DNA from 2 places in the Bacillus hominis genome. Region 1 is predicted to be linked to the other one. Evidence: a T-box and tRNA genes for the amino acid it is inferred to sense, from the RefSeq annotation. Region 1 holds a T-box; the other holds one or more tRNA genes.

What was found. A T-box is a leader RNA that pairs with one kind of tRNA and senses whether it is charged. The one in region 1 lies ahead of ileS2 (isoleucine--tRNA ligase), so its partner is inferred to be a tRNA-Ile.
Region 2: it encodes a tRNA-Ile, which carries the amino acid that the T-box ahead of ileS2 (isoleucine--tRNA ligase) is inferred to sense. The anticodon was not compared.

What each region holds. Positions count from the first base shown of each region.
Region 1 covers NZ_JAUCFS010000005.1:3,519,220-3,524,393, forward strand. Annotated here, with positions in the region: gene ileS2 (isoleucine--tRNA ligase) at 1-1,620, opposite strand, end outside; T-box leader at 1,692-1,915, opposite strand; gene divIVA (septum site-determining protein DivIVA) at 1,967-2,473, opposite strand; gene QUF93_RS20665 (YlmH family RNA-binding protein) at 2,563-3,330, opposite strand; gene QUF93_RS20670 (YggT family protein) at 3,346-3,609, opposite strand; gene QUF93_RS20675 (cell division protein SepF) at 3,616-4,086, opposite strand; gene QUF93_RS20680 (YggS family pyridoxal phosphate-dependent enzyme) at 4,106-4,780, opposite strand; gene pgeF (peptidoglycan editing factor PgeF) at 4,786-5,174, opposite strand, start outside.
Region 2 covers NZ_JAUCFS010000005.1:3,851,220-3,856,393, forward strand. Annotated here, with positions in the region: gene QUF93_RS22535 (peptidoglycan D,D-transpeptidase FtsI family protein) at 1-372, opposite strand, end outside; gene QUF93_RS22540 (MFS transporter) at 482-1,759, opposite strand; gene sodA (superoxide dismutase [Mn]) at 1,881-2,492, opposite strand; tRNA gene QUF93_RS22550 (tRNA-Ile) at 2,717-2,790, opposite strand; gene yqgB (protein YqgB) at 3,030-3,797, shown strand; gene QUF93_RS22560 (protein YqfZ) at 3,863-4,228, shown strand; gene ispG (flavodoxin-dependent (E)-4-hydroxy-3-methylbut-2-enyl-diphosphate synthase) at 4,394-5,174, shown strand, end outside.

The DNA.
Region 1 (5,174 bases):
ACGCTCTTCTAATACCGCTTGGTGAGAAGAACCTGAATCAAACCATACATCCATAATATCTGTTTCTTTACGGAATTCACCATTTGGGCTACCTGGATGTGTAAATCCTTCTGGTAATAGATCTTTCGCTTCACGCTCGAACCATACGTTAGAACCGTGTTCACGGAATAAATCTGCTACATTGCTAATTGTTTCATCTGTAATAATCGGGTCCCCATTTTCCGCATAAAATACTGGAATTGGCACACCCCATGCACGTTGACGAGAAATACACCAATCACCGCGGTCACGAACCATATTATGAAGACGAGTCTCACCCCATGCTGGCACCCATTTCGTTTCTTCAACAGCTTGTAATAATTCTTTACGGAATGCTTCAATAGATGCAAACCACTGTGCTGTTGCACGGAAAATAATTGGTTTTTTCGTTCTCCAATCATGTGGGTATGAATGCGTAATAAATGTTAATTTTAGTAACGCACCTACCTCTTCTAATTTTTCCGTAATTGGCTTGTTAGCTTTATCATAGAATAAGCCTTCAAATCCAGGTGCTTCATTCGTTAATACACCTTTATCATCAACTGGGCAAAGTACTTCTAATCCATACTTTTTACCAACAACGAAGTCATCTTCCCCGTGTCCTGGTGCTGTATGAACACAACCTGTACCTGCATCTGTTGTTACATGATCTCCTAGCATAACTAATGAATCACGATCGTAGAATGGATGTTTTGCAACTGTATACTCAAGTTCGCTACCTTTTACCGTTTTCACAACTTCAGCATTTTCCCATTCTAACGTTTTTGCAACTGTCTCAAACAGCTCAGAAGCGATGATATATTTCTCATCATTTACTTTTACAATGCTATATTCAAGTTCTGGATGAACAGAAATACCTAAGTTTGCAGGTAACGTCCAAGGTGTTGTTGTCCAGATAATGAATTTCTCATCACCTTCTAATACGTTCTTTCCATCTTTAACAGGGAATGCTACGTAAATAGATGCTGATTTTTTATCTTGATATTCAATTTCAGCTTCTGCTAAAGCTGATTCACTCGTTGGAGACCAGTAAACTGGCTTTTGTCCTTTATAGATATAACCTTTTTTCGCCATGTCACCAAACACTTTAATTTGTTGTGCTTCATAAGCTGGCTCTAAAGTAATATATGGATTATCCCAATCTGCACGTACACCTAGACGCTTAAATTGTTCACGTTGACGCTCTACTTGCTCATATGCATACTCTGCACATAACTTACGGAACTCAGCAACCGTCATTTCTTTACGTTTTACACCTTTATTTGTTAAAGCTTGCTCAATTGGTAAACCGTGCGTATCCCAACCTGGTACATATGGTGCACTAAAACCAGTCATTGATTTATAGCGAACAATAAAGTCTTTCAATACTTTATTTAATGCATGTCCCATATGAATGTCACCATTCGCATATGGAGGTCCATCATGCAATACGAATAAAGGACGACCTTTTGTATGCTCTTGCACTTTTTCATAAATGTTCATTTCAGCCCATTTTTCTTGCATTGCAGGCTCACGCTTTGGTAAATTCCCACGCATTGGGAACTCTGTTTTTGGCATTAGTAATGTATTTTTGTACTCCATGCTCAATTCCTCCTTACATGTATAAAAGAAATACTTAAAAAACGGAATAAAAAAGAGACCTTCTCATCCCCAAAAGGGACGAGAAAGTCTCCCGCGGTACCACCCTAGTAGACCATATACGTATGTATAAGATCCTCTTTATATTCTTAACGCGAATATACGCCTACGCTTACTCTATTTGTTCAGCGCGGAACTCCAGGGTGATATTCCCATTATCTCCTTATCCTGAGCTTACACCATCCTCAGTTCGCTATATAAGGTGTGAAAAGGTACTTATCCCTATCTTCGTTTTTCTTAATAAATATGTTGTTTAAAATTATATGTAATAATGAGAAAAACGTCAAGCTTACACTGTTTCTTCTTTTTTCAACAGCTCGTCCACTTCGTCTTCTAACTCAATTAACTTATCCCAATCATCGTTGTTTAACATTTCAAGCTGTGTTTCTAACAGCATACGGAAACGAGTTCGGAATACTTTTGCTTGTTTCTTCAGCTCTTCAATATCAAAGGCAACTTTTCTTGATTTTACTAACGCTTCGTTAATGATACGATCTGCATTTTTTTCTGCTTCACGTACAATTAATTTCGCTTCTTTTTGTGCATTACGCTTCACTTCTTCAGCAGCTTCTTGTGCGACAATGATAGATTTGTTCAGCGTATCTTCAATATTAGAAAAATGATCTAACTTTCCTTCTAATTGTGCAACCTTTTCTTCTAAAGCTTTTTTCTCACGAATGACTAATTCATAATCTTTGATAATTTGATCAAGAAACTCGTTTACTTGATCTTCATCATAGCCACGGAATCCGCGACCAAATTCTTTGTTATGAATGTCTAATGGTGTTAACGGCACAACGCCACCTCCAAGTAGTTATCTAAATTTCCTCTTTCAATTATATCTTTTCTTCGACAAAATAGGAGGATTTCCTTCTAAAAAACCAATCATTTTAGTATACCATACAAAATTCTCCATTTGTCGCGTTTTGTTCTACCTTCTACAGAAAATAATTTACTTCGTCCGTATCCTCTTACAGAATAAACATCTCCTGGATAACATTCATAAGAAGTTTGCTCTACTGTTTTCCAATTGACTTTTACTAGTCCATTTTTTATGAGAGGTTGTACTTTCTGCCTAGATATATGTAGCATTTCAGCTAATAAAACATCTAGCCGCAGTGACGAAACAGTCCCAGATTTTTCTCCCCATTTTTCACTTACCTGCAATATTTGCTCTACTTGTATAGGAGAGAGTGTAACTTTCATTTTCCCTATTGATTGTAAGTTCATTTCAATATAAGATACAACTTCTTTTGCAACTGCAATTTGGGCACGATCTTCTTGAAGCAAAATATCACCACATTTTTCCCTTGTTAAACCAAGCGACATGAATGCACCTAATATTTGCCTATGTTCTAGCGTGAAAAACTTGGAAGGATAGTCAATTTCTAATACTTCTACTTGAAATTCCTCTTCATTTAATTCTAGATAATCTGGATAAATTAGTGCTCTTTTTCGTTCGGATTCAGGCATCGCACCATCAAAGCGTACAGCTACATCTCCTTGCCCTATTACCATAGAAACAATTTGTTGCTGTCTTGGATCAAGAAAATCTGTTAACTTGACTTGATGGTACTCAGCAGCCTGTTTCCACTCTAATACTTTATCCACAAAGACCTCTTCATCAGGTCTAAAATGCTCGTAGATGCTCATGTATTTAACCTCACACTATAAAAAATAGTTGAATAAACTCACTAAACCACCTCTAGCAAGTTTCAAGGCAATAATAGCAACAAGTGGAGAAATATCAATCATACCAAATGGTGGAATAAACCTCCTAAACGGCTCTAAATACGGTTCACAAATACGTGCAAGAAAATCTCCAAAAGCTGATTCCTTTGCTCCAGGAAACCATGATAGGAGAATGTAAATAATTAGTGCCCACGAGTAAATCTCGATAGCAGTAACTAACACTGTTAAGATTGTTGTCATGGCGTATTACCACCTCTTTATATTTGTCTCTTCTTCTTCACCGAATAACTCTGAAATCGCACCAACGATATCAACATTTTCAGGTGTACACATAAATGTTTTCGGGCCTATTTTTTGAATATCCCCGCCTATAGCGTATACAGTACCACTTAAAAAGTCAACGATACGTACAGCTTGATCTGTAGACATTCTTTGCAAATTAATTACAACAGCTCGTCTACCTTTTAAGTGATCCGAAATGCCTTGTGCTTCCGAATATGTGCGTGGTTCTAGTAAAACAACTTTTGAAGATTGCTTCGCTGTTTCAATACTCACTACATTTTGCTTCGGTTGCACTTTCGCAAACGGAACATCTTGTTGTTCTGGGGGATCTTGTTGCTTTTTCATGTCTGTTTGCTCCTTTTCATAACTATATTGAGCTGCTTCTTTTTCTTCCGGTGTGTCAAAAAAGAAGTATTTTACTTTTGACCAACTCATAATAACTTTCTCCTTCCTCTTACGCTTTTCCTACTAAAACCGTTCCCAAACGAATATATGTAGCGCCTTCCTCAATTGCAATCGTGTAATCATTTGACATTCCCATTGATAATTCTTTACATGGTGCATGTAATAATTCTAGCTCCTGCACCTCTGTTTGTAGCATTCGCAATTCCTTAAAGCAGCGACGAATTTCTTCCTCTTCTCCTGTAAACGGAGCCATTGTCATTAATCCTACCACTTCAATCTTATCCAATTCTTGCAAACTTTGAATAAAAGAAATTGTTTCTTCTATCGCCAATCCTTGCTTTGATTCTTCAGATGATGTTTTCACTTGAATAAAGCATTTAACTTTCTTATCAGCACGTTTTTGAATTTCTTTTGCAAGCGAGAGACGATCTAATGAATGTAAATAATCAATCTCATTAATGATTTCTTTTACTTTTCTCGTTTGCAATGAGCCAATAAAATGCCAATTCACTTTTGAACCGAAATGCTCGTATTTTTGTAAGAAACCTTCATTTCTATTTTCACCTAAATCAATAATTCCCGCTTCAATTACTTCGCTTGTTTTTTCAATTCCTACAGTTTTTGTAACTGCAACGAGCTTAATATCTTTCATCGAACGTCCAGCTCGTGCACAAGATTCTTTAATTGTTTCGTTTACAGCTGCTAAATTCCCTTGCACTGTCACTTGCTTCACTCCCCCTTAAAACCTATGAAACTCAACATTCTCCCCGTCTTACCTTGATCACGACGATGAGAGAAAAATAATTGTTCTTCACAGCTTGTACAAAGAGATGACATTACAATATGTTCTTCTTTTATGCCTGCTTGTACACATAATATACGATTAACTTCTTTTAAATTAATTGCATACTGACCATCAGAAATTACTTTATGAGGAACAGATCCGTTTACTACTTGCTGTGCTGCTGTTAATACACGATCATCAACAACATAACAACAAGATCCGATTGCAGGACCAATTGCGACATGAATTTCATCACTTGAAACACCTTCTGCATTCCACTTTTGAATCATTTCTTTCGCAATCTCTGTTACAGTCCCTTTCCATCCAGCATGCG
Region 2 (5,174 bases), 330 kb from region 1:
TTTTTTATCGCGATCTGTTAACTTATCTGTTGGGACCTCAATCAAATCTGCTAACTTTTTCGCCGTTTCTAAGCGATCATCTGCAGTTGATCCCTTCATTTTTGTAAATGTAATTGTACGAATAGGCTCATTATCTACAACTGGTTGCCCATTACGATCAAATATTTTCCCGCGCGGTACAGGATTACTTATCGTTGAATTTTCTTTTTTCTCAACTTCATTTTTATATTCCTCACCACGAACAATTTGTACGTATCCAAGCCTTACAATAACCGCGGAGAACATTAAAAACACGCAAAAAAACAACACGTTTAACCGAAAGGGAACGTGGGTCTTTATCTTTGTCTGGTTCTTTTTCTGTTTCTTGCTCATACAAACCCCCTCTACCAACAGCTATGTAATGTGAAAGGGACACCTTCATACAGGTGCCCTCACTGCTGTCTTACATCTTTTTCTATTCTAGCATAAAACACACGATAAGTTAACCTTCTGGTTCAGTTTGATTCTGCGTGGTTCCTTGCGCTACAACGCTGGTTTTGCTCACATTCCCCTCATCATATTTGACATTTTTAACTGCAAAATAAATAAGAAAATGTCCAGCTCCTAAAATACATAGTAAGAAAGGTAAACTTTTTTCAGGAGGAAAGAATATGACAGCACATAAAAAACTTAAAATGGAACAAATTCTTCCGGCATTTAACCATAATTCCCTGACAACTACATATTCTACACGCCATTCTCTCGCCTGTTTTGCTCTACCAATTACATCGTATGTCATGGATCCGTACGGAACAAGTAAAATAGGATATGCAATCGCAATACATGCTGCATAAATAAGTAATTTCGTATATGTAACATTAAAAATAACTAAAAATACGACCGCATATAAAATAATTCCACCAAGTAAAATTGCTTTTTTTCGCCATTCTTTCTTTAACATACGAGCAACTAAATAATAGCATACAAATGATACTGCAGAATTCACTAAACTATATTTCCCTAGTGCTAACTCGCTACCAGATGCTAAATAGACGTATACCGAAATAACGAAAATAAACGTTCCCTCTCTCAAACCTTGGAAGAAATGAGCGCGCGTAATTCTCCCCCAGTTTTCATCAACTTGCCGCTCTTTCAATACTTGTACAATTTCATAGCGTCCTTCACATTCTCTCTTCGATAAAAAAAAGCTTAGAACGACTGCAACCGCAAATAGCATTAACGAGAGGAAGAAAACGACAGTATAACCGCTCCATTTTTCCATACGTGAAATTGTATATCCTGCTGCTATCGGTCCAATCATTCCAGAGAAAGATGTAAGAAGTCCGAGAAAACCGTTAAAAAAATCTCTTGTTTCTGGTTCTGTAATCTCAAATGTCAACAAGTTAAAAGCGAGCCAATAAAAACCATAGCCAACTCCTAAAAGGGCTCCCATTAGTAAAATATAGTGAGATGCACTTTTTCCCGCTACTAAAACGACGATAAAAAAAACAGCTAACGTGCCTACACCTATTCTCAATAAAATCGAGCGATCAATACGTTTCGCTAATTTCCCGCCCACAAGAAATGTTAGAGGCTGCAATACAACGCTGGCCAAATTATACAAGCCCAGATTTACATAATTTTGTGTTTGCTTCCATAAATAAATGTTTACAAACGTATTCGATAAAGAAATTGCGAGCGTGTATAAACCTCCTATAACGAGCAATAATACTAAATCCCGATTCACTTCAACATCACCAATTACATGTTTCCACTTCATACACAACTCTCCTTTACTTCATGTTCTAGTCTTCCAAAGACAAGCTCAATTATGTAAAAGGAGAGCATAGAAAAAAGCTAGGAGAAAACTCCTAGCTTTTTTCTAGCTGTATTAACTTTAATTATTTTGCTTCTTGGTAAAGTTTTTCAGCAACGTTCCAATCTACAACGTTCCAGAATGCACCGATGTAGTCAGGACGACGGTTTTGGTAATTTAAGTAGTAAGCATGCTCCCAAACATCTAAACCGATAACTGGAGTTTTACCTTCAGTTAGAGGAGAATCTTGGTTTGGAGTGCTTGTTACTTCTAACTCACCATTGTTTACTACTAACCAAGCCCAACCAGAACCGAAGCGAGTTGCGCCAGCTTTTGCGAATTCTTCTTTGAATGCATCGAAGCTACCGAATTTCGCTTCAATCGCAGTTGCAAGTTCGCCTACTGGTTGTCCCCCGCCGTTTGGAGATAGGATTGTCCAGAAGAATGTATGGTTAGCATGTCCGCCACCATTGTTACGTACTGCTGTACGGATTGCTTCAGGTACTTCGTTTAAGTTTGCAACTAATTCTTCAACGCTTTTGTCAGCTAATTCTGCATGACCTTCTAAAGCAGCGTTTAAGTTTGTAATATACGTGTTGTGATGTTTTGTATGATGGATGTTCATTGTTTCTTTATCAAAGTGAGGTTCTAAAGCATCATACGCATAAGGTAAATTTGGTAATTCGTGTTTTGCCATTGTTATATTCCTCCCGGTTTATGTATTGTCACTATATATGTGACCTACAACTTCATTCTACCCTAATTGCCATAGGGTGCAAACAAATAAATCGCTTTGTCTTGCTATCATTAAAGTAGCAAAATTCCCACTTCTTTTCAATTAAAATGCTCATATATTCCGTAAAAAAAGCTTCCTTCTACAAGGAAGCTTCCTGCTGACATAATAAACATATGAAATGGATATGGACCCTGTAGGACTCGAACCTACGACCGGACGGTTATGAGCCGTCTGCTCTAACCAACTGAGCTAAGGGTCCACAATTATGTATGTAACATGAAAAACAACTAAATTCCCATCGGATATATCGTTTGAAAAATGTAAGATAAATTTACCATATACAAAAGAAAAGTGTCAATTGTATTTTTCTCTACTAAAAGAAGTAAATTAATAAGAAGAAATTTAGTCCTTTCTACTATATGTAAATATAATATATCTTGAGCTCCTCTAGATTCGTACGTTACAATGATTTTATACATACATAAAGGAAGTGAATCTATGTCCATTTTTACACAGCTAGCAAAAAGCGTATATTCGCCTAAAGATATGGCGCTTTTCCGTTTCCAAAAAATCGGTAAAACCATTTTGTATATTATGCTTCTTTGCCTAATCACTACTATTCCAAGAACTTTCTTGTACGGTAGCGTTATCCAAGATGGTGTTAACATGGTAAATAAAGTAATCGAAAAAGATTTACCTGATTTTAAAATTGAAAATGGCGAGCTACAAGCTGATATTGATCAACCTATCGAAAAAGAAGACGGAAATGCCCTTTTCGTATTTGATCCAAATTCAACAGACTTAGAAAAATATCAAAATAAAACAGGTTTATTTGTTTTAAAAGATAAAGTAGTCTCCATGGGGAATGGTCAAACACAAACATACTCCTATAATGACTTACTAGGCGCATCTCTTGAGAAAAAAGATTTACAAGATTTCATTTCGTTATTTGACAGTATTTATCCAATCTTATTATTCGTTATTGGGTTCTTACTGTACTTATTCCAATTATTTATTACCTTTGTAGGAGTTACATTGCTTGCCTTCATCGGTTCTGCGATGAGCGGTCAACGCAAATTATCTTATAAACAAGTTTGGACATTAACTGCTTACAGCTACACAATTCCAACAATCTTCTTTATGATTATGGATTTATTCAAAATAAACGTACCTGGTGCAACATTCATTTACATTGCAGTTGTTTTAATCGTTCTATACTTAACAATGAAAGAGGTTCCAAAACCGAAAGAAAAACAAGAACTATAAAAAAATGCCTAAATAGGCATTTTTTTTTTGGACAAGCATATATTCCTAGCAAAGGAGTGAAGGATATGAAGAGATTAGGTGTACTCTTATTCGTGCTTGTCCTCGGTTATATATTTTATTACGACATAAAAATCGGTACTTTACCGATGTTAAGTTCATACAAAAAAACCTCTGCTGCCCAAACGATAAAAAAAGAAAATACAGATACAAAACAAAATAAAGAGAAAGAAACAGAAAAAGAAACGGATACAGTTTATAAAGCAATCGAAGTAAAAACTGGCGATACAGTTCTTTCTATTACAGAAGCGATTAATAAGAAAAAAATTCCTTCTATTGAAAAAGTAATTGATGACTTTAAGCAATTAAATAAAAATACATCTGCTACAAAAATCCAAGTTGGAAAGTCTTATAAATTCCCGTTATATCAATAAGCCATCACTTAATCCTTGTCAATTATATAAAGGCGCTGATACAATAGTAAAAGTGAAACCGAGTACTTTGGTTTCTATAGCCCTTTCTCACACATACTATCATTGATGTAAGGGACTAAAATAAGAAACTTCTTTTATAAGGAGAGCGATCAATTCGTGAATGAAATGACTCATCGTACAAAAACACGTCCAGTTAAAGTCGGTAATTTAACAATTGGCGGTAACAATGAATTAATTATACAAAGTATGACAACAACAAAAACACATGATGTTGAGGCTACAGTTGCTGAAATTAAACGTTTAGAAGAAGCTGGCTGTCAAGTTGTTCGTGTTGCTGTTCCAGACGAACGCGCAGCAAATGCTATTGCTGATATTAAAAAACAAATCAACATTCCACTTGTTGCTGATATTCATTTTGATTATCGCCTTGCTTTAAAAGCAATCGAAGGCGGCATTGATAAAGTACGTATCAATCCAGGTAACATTGGACGTCGCCATAAAGTAGAAGCTGTTGTAAATGCAGCGAAAGAGCGTGGCATTCCAATCCGTATCGGTGTAAATGCCGGCTCATTAGAACGTCATATTTTAGAAAAGTATGGATATCCAACTGCTGATGGTATGGTCGAGAGTGCACTGCACCATATTAAAATTTTAGAGGACTTAGATTTCCACGATATTATCGTATCAATGAAAGCCTCTGATGTTAACTTAGCAATTGAAGCATACGAAAAAGCTGCTCGCGCTTTTGATTACCCATTACATTTAGGTATTACAGAATCAGGAACATTGTTTGCTGGAACTGTAAAAAGCGCCGCCGGTCTTGGAGCAATTTTAAGTAAAGGCATCGGAAATACACTTCGTATCTCTTTAAGTGCTGATCCAGTTGAAGAAGTAAAAGTTGCACGTGAACTATTAAAGTCATTCGGTCTTGCATCTAATGCCGCAA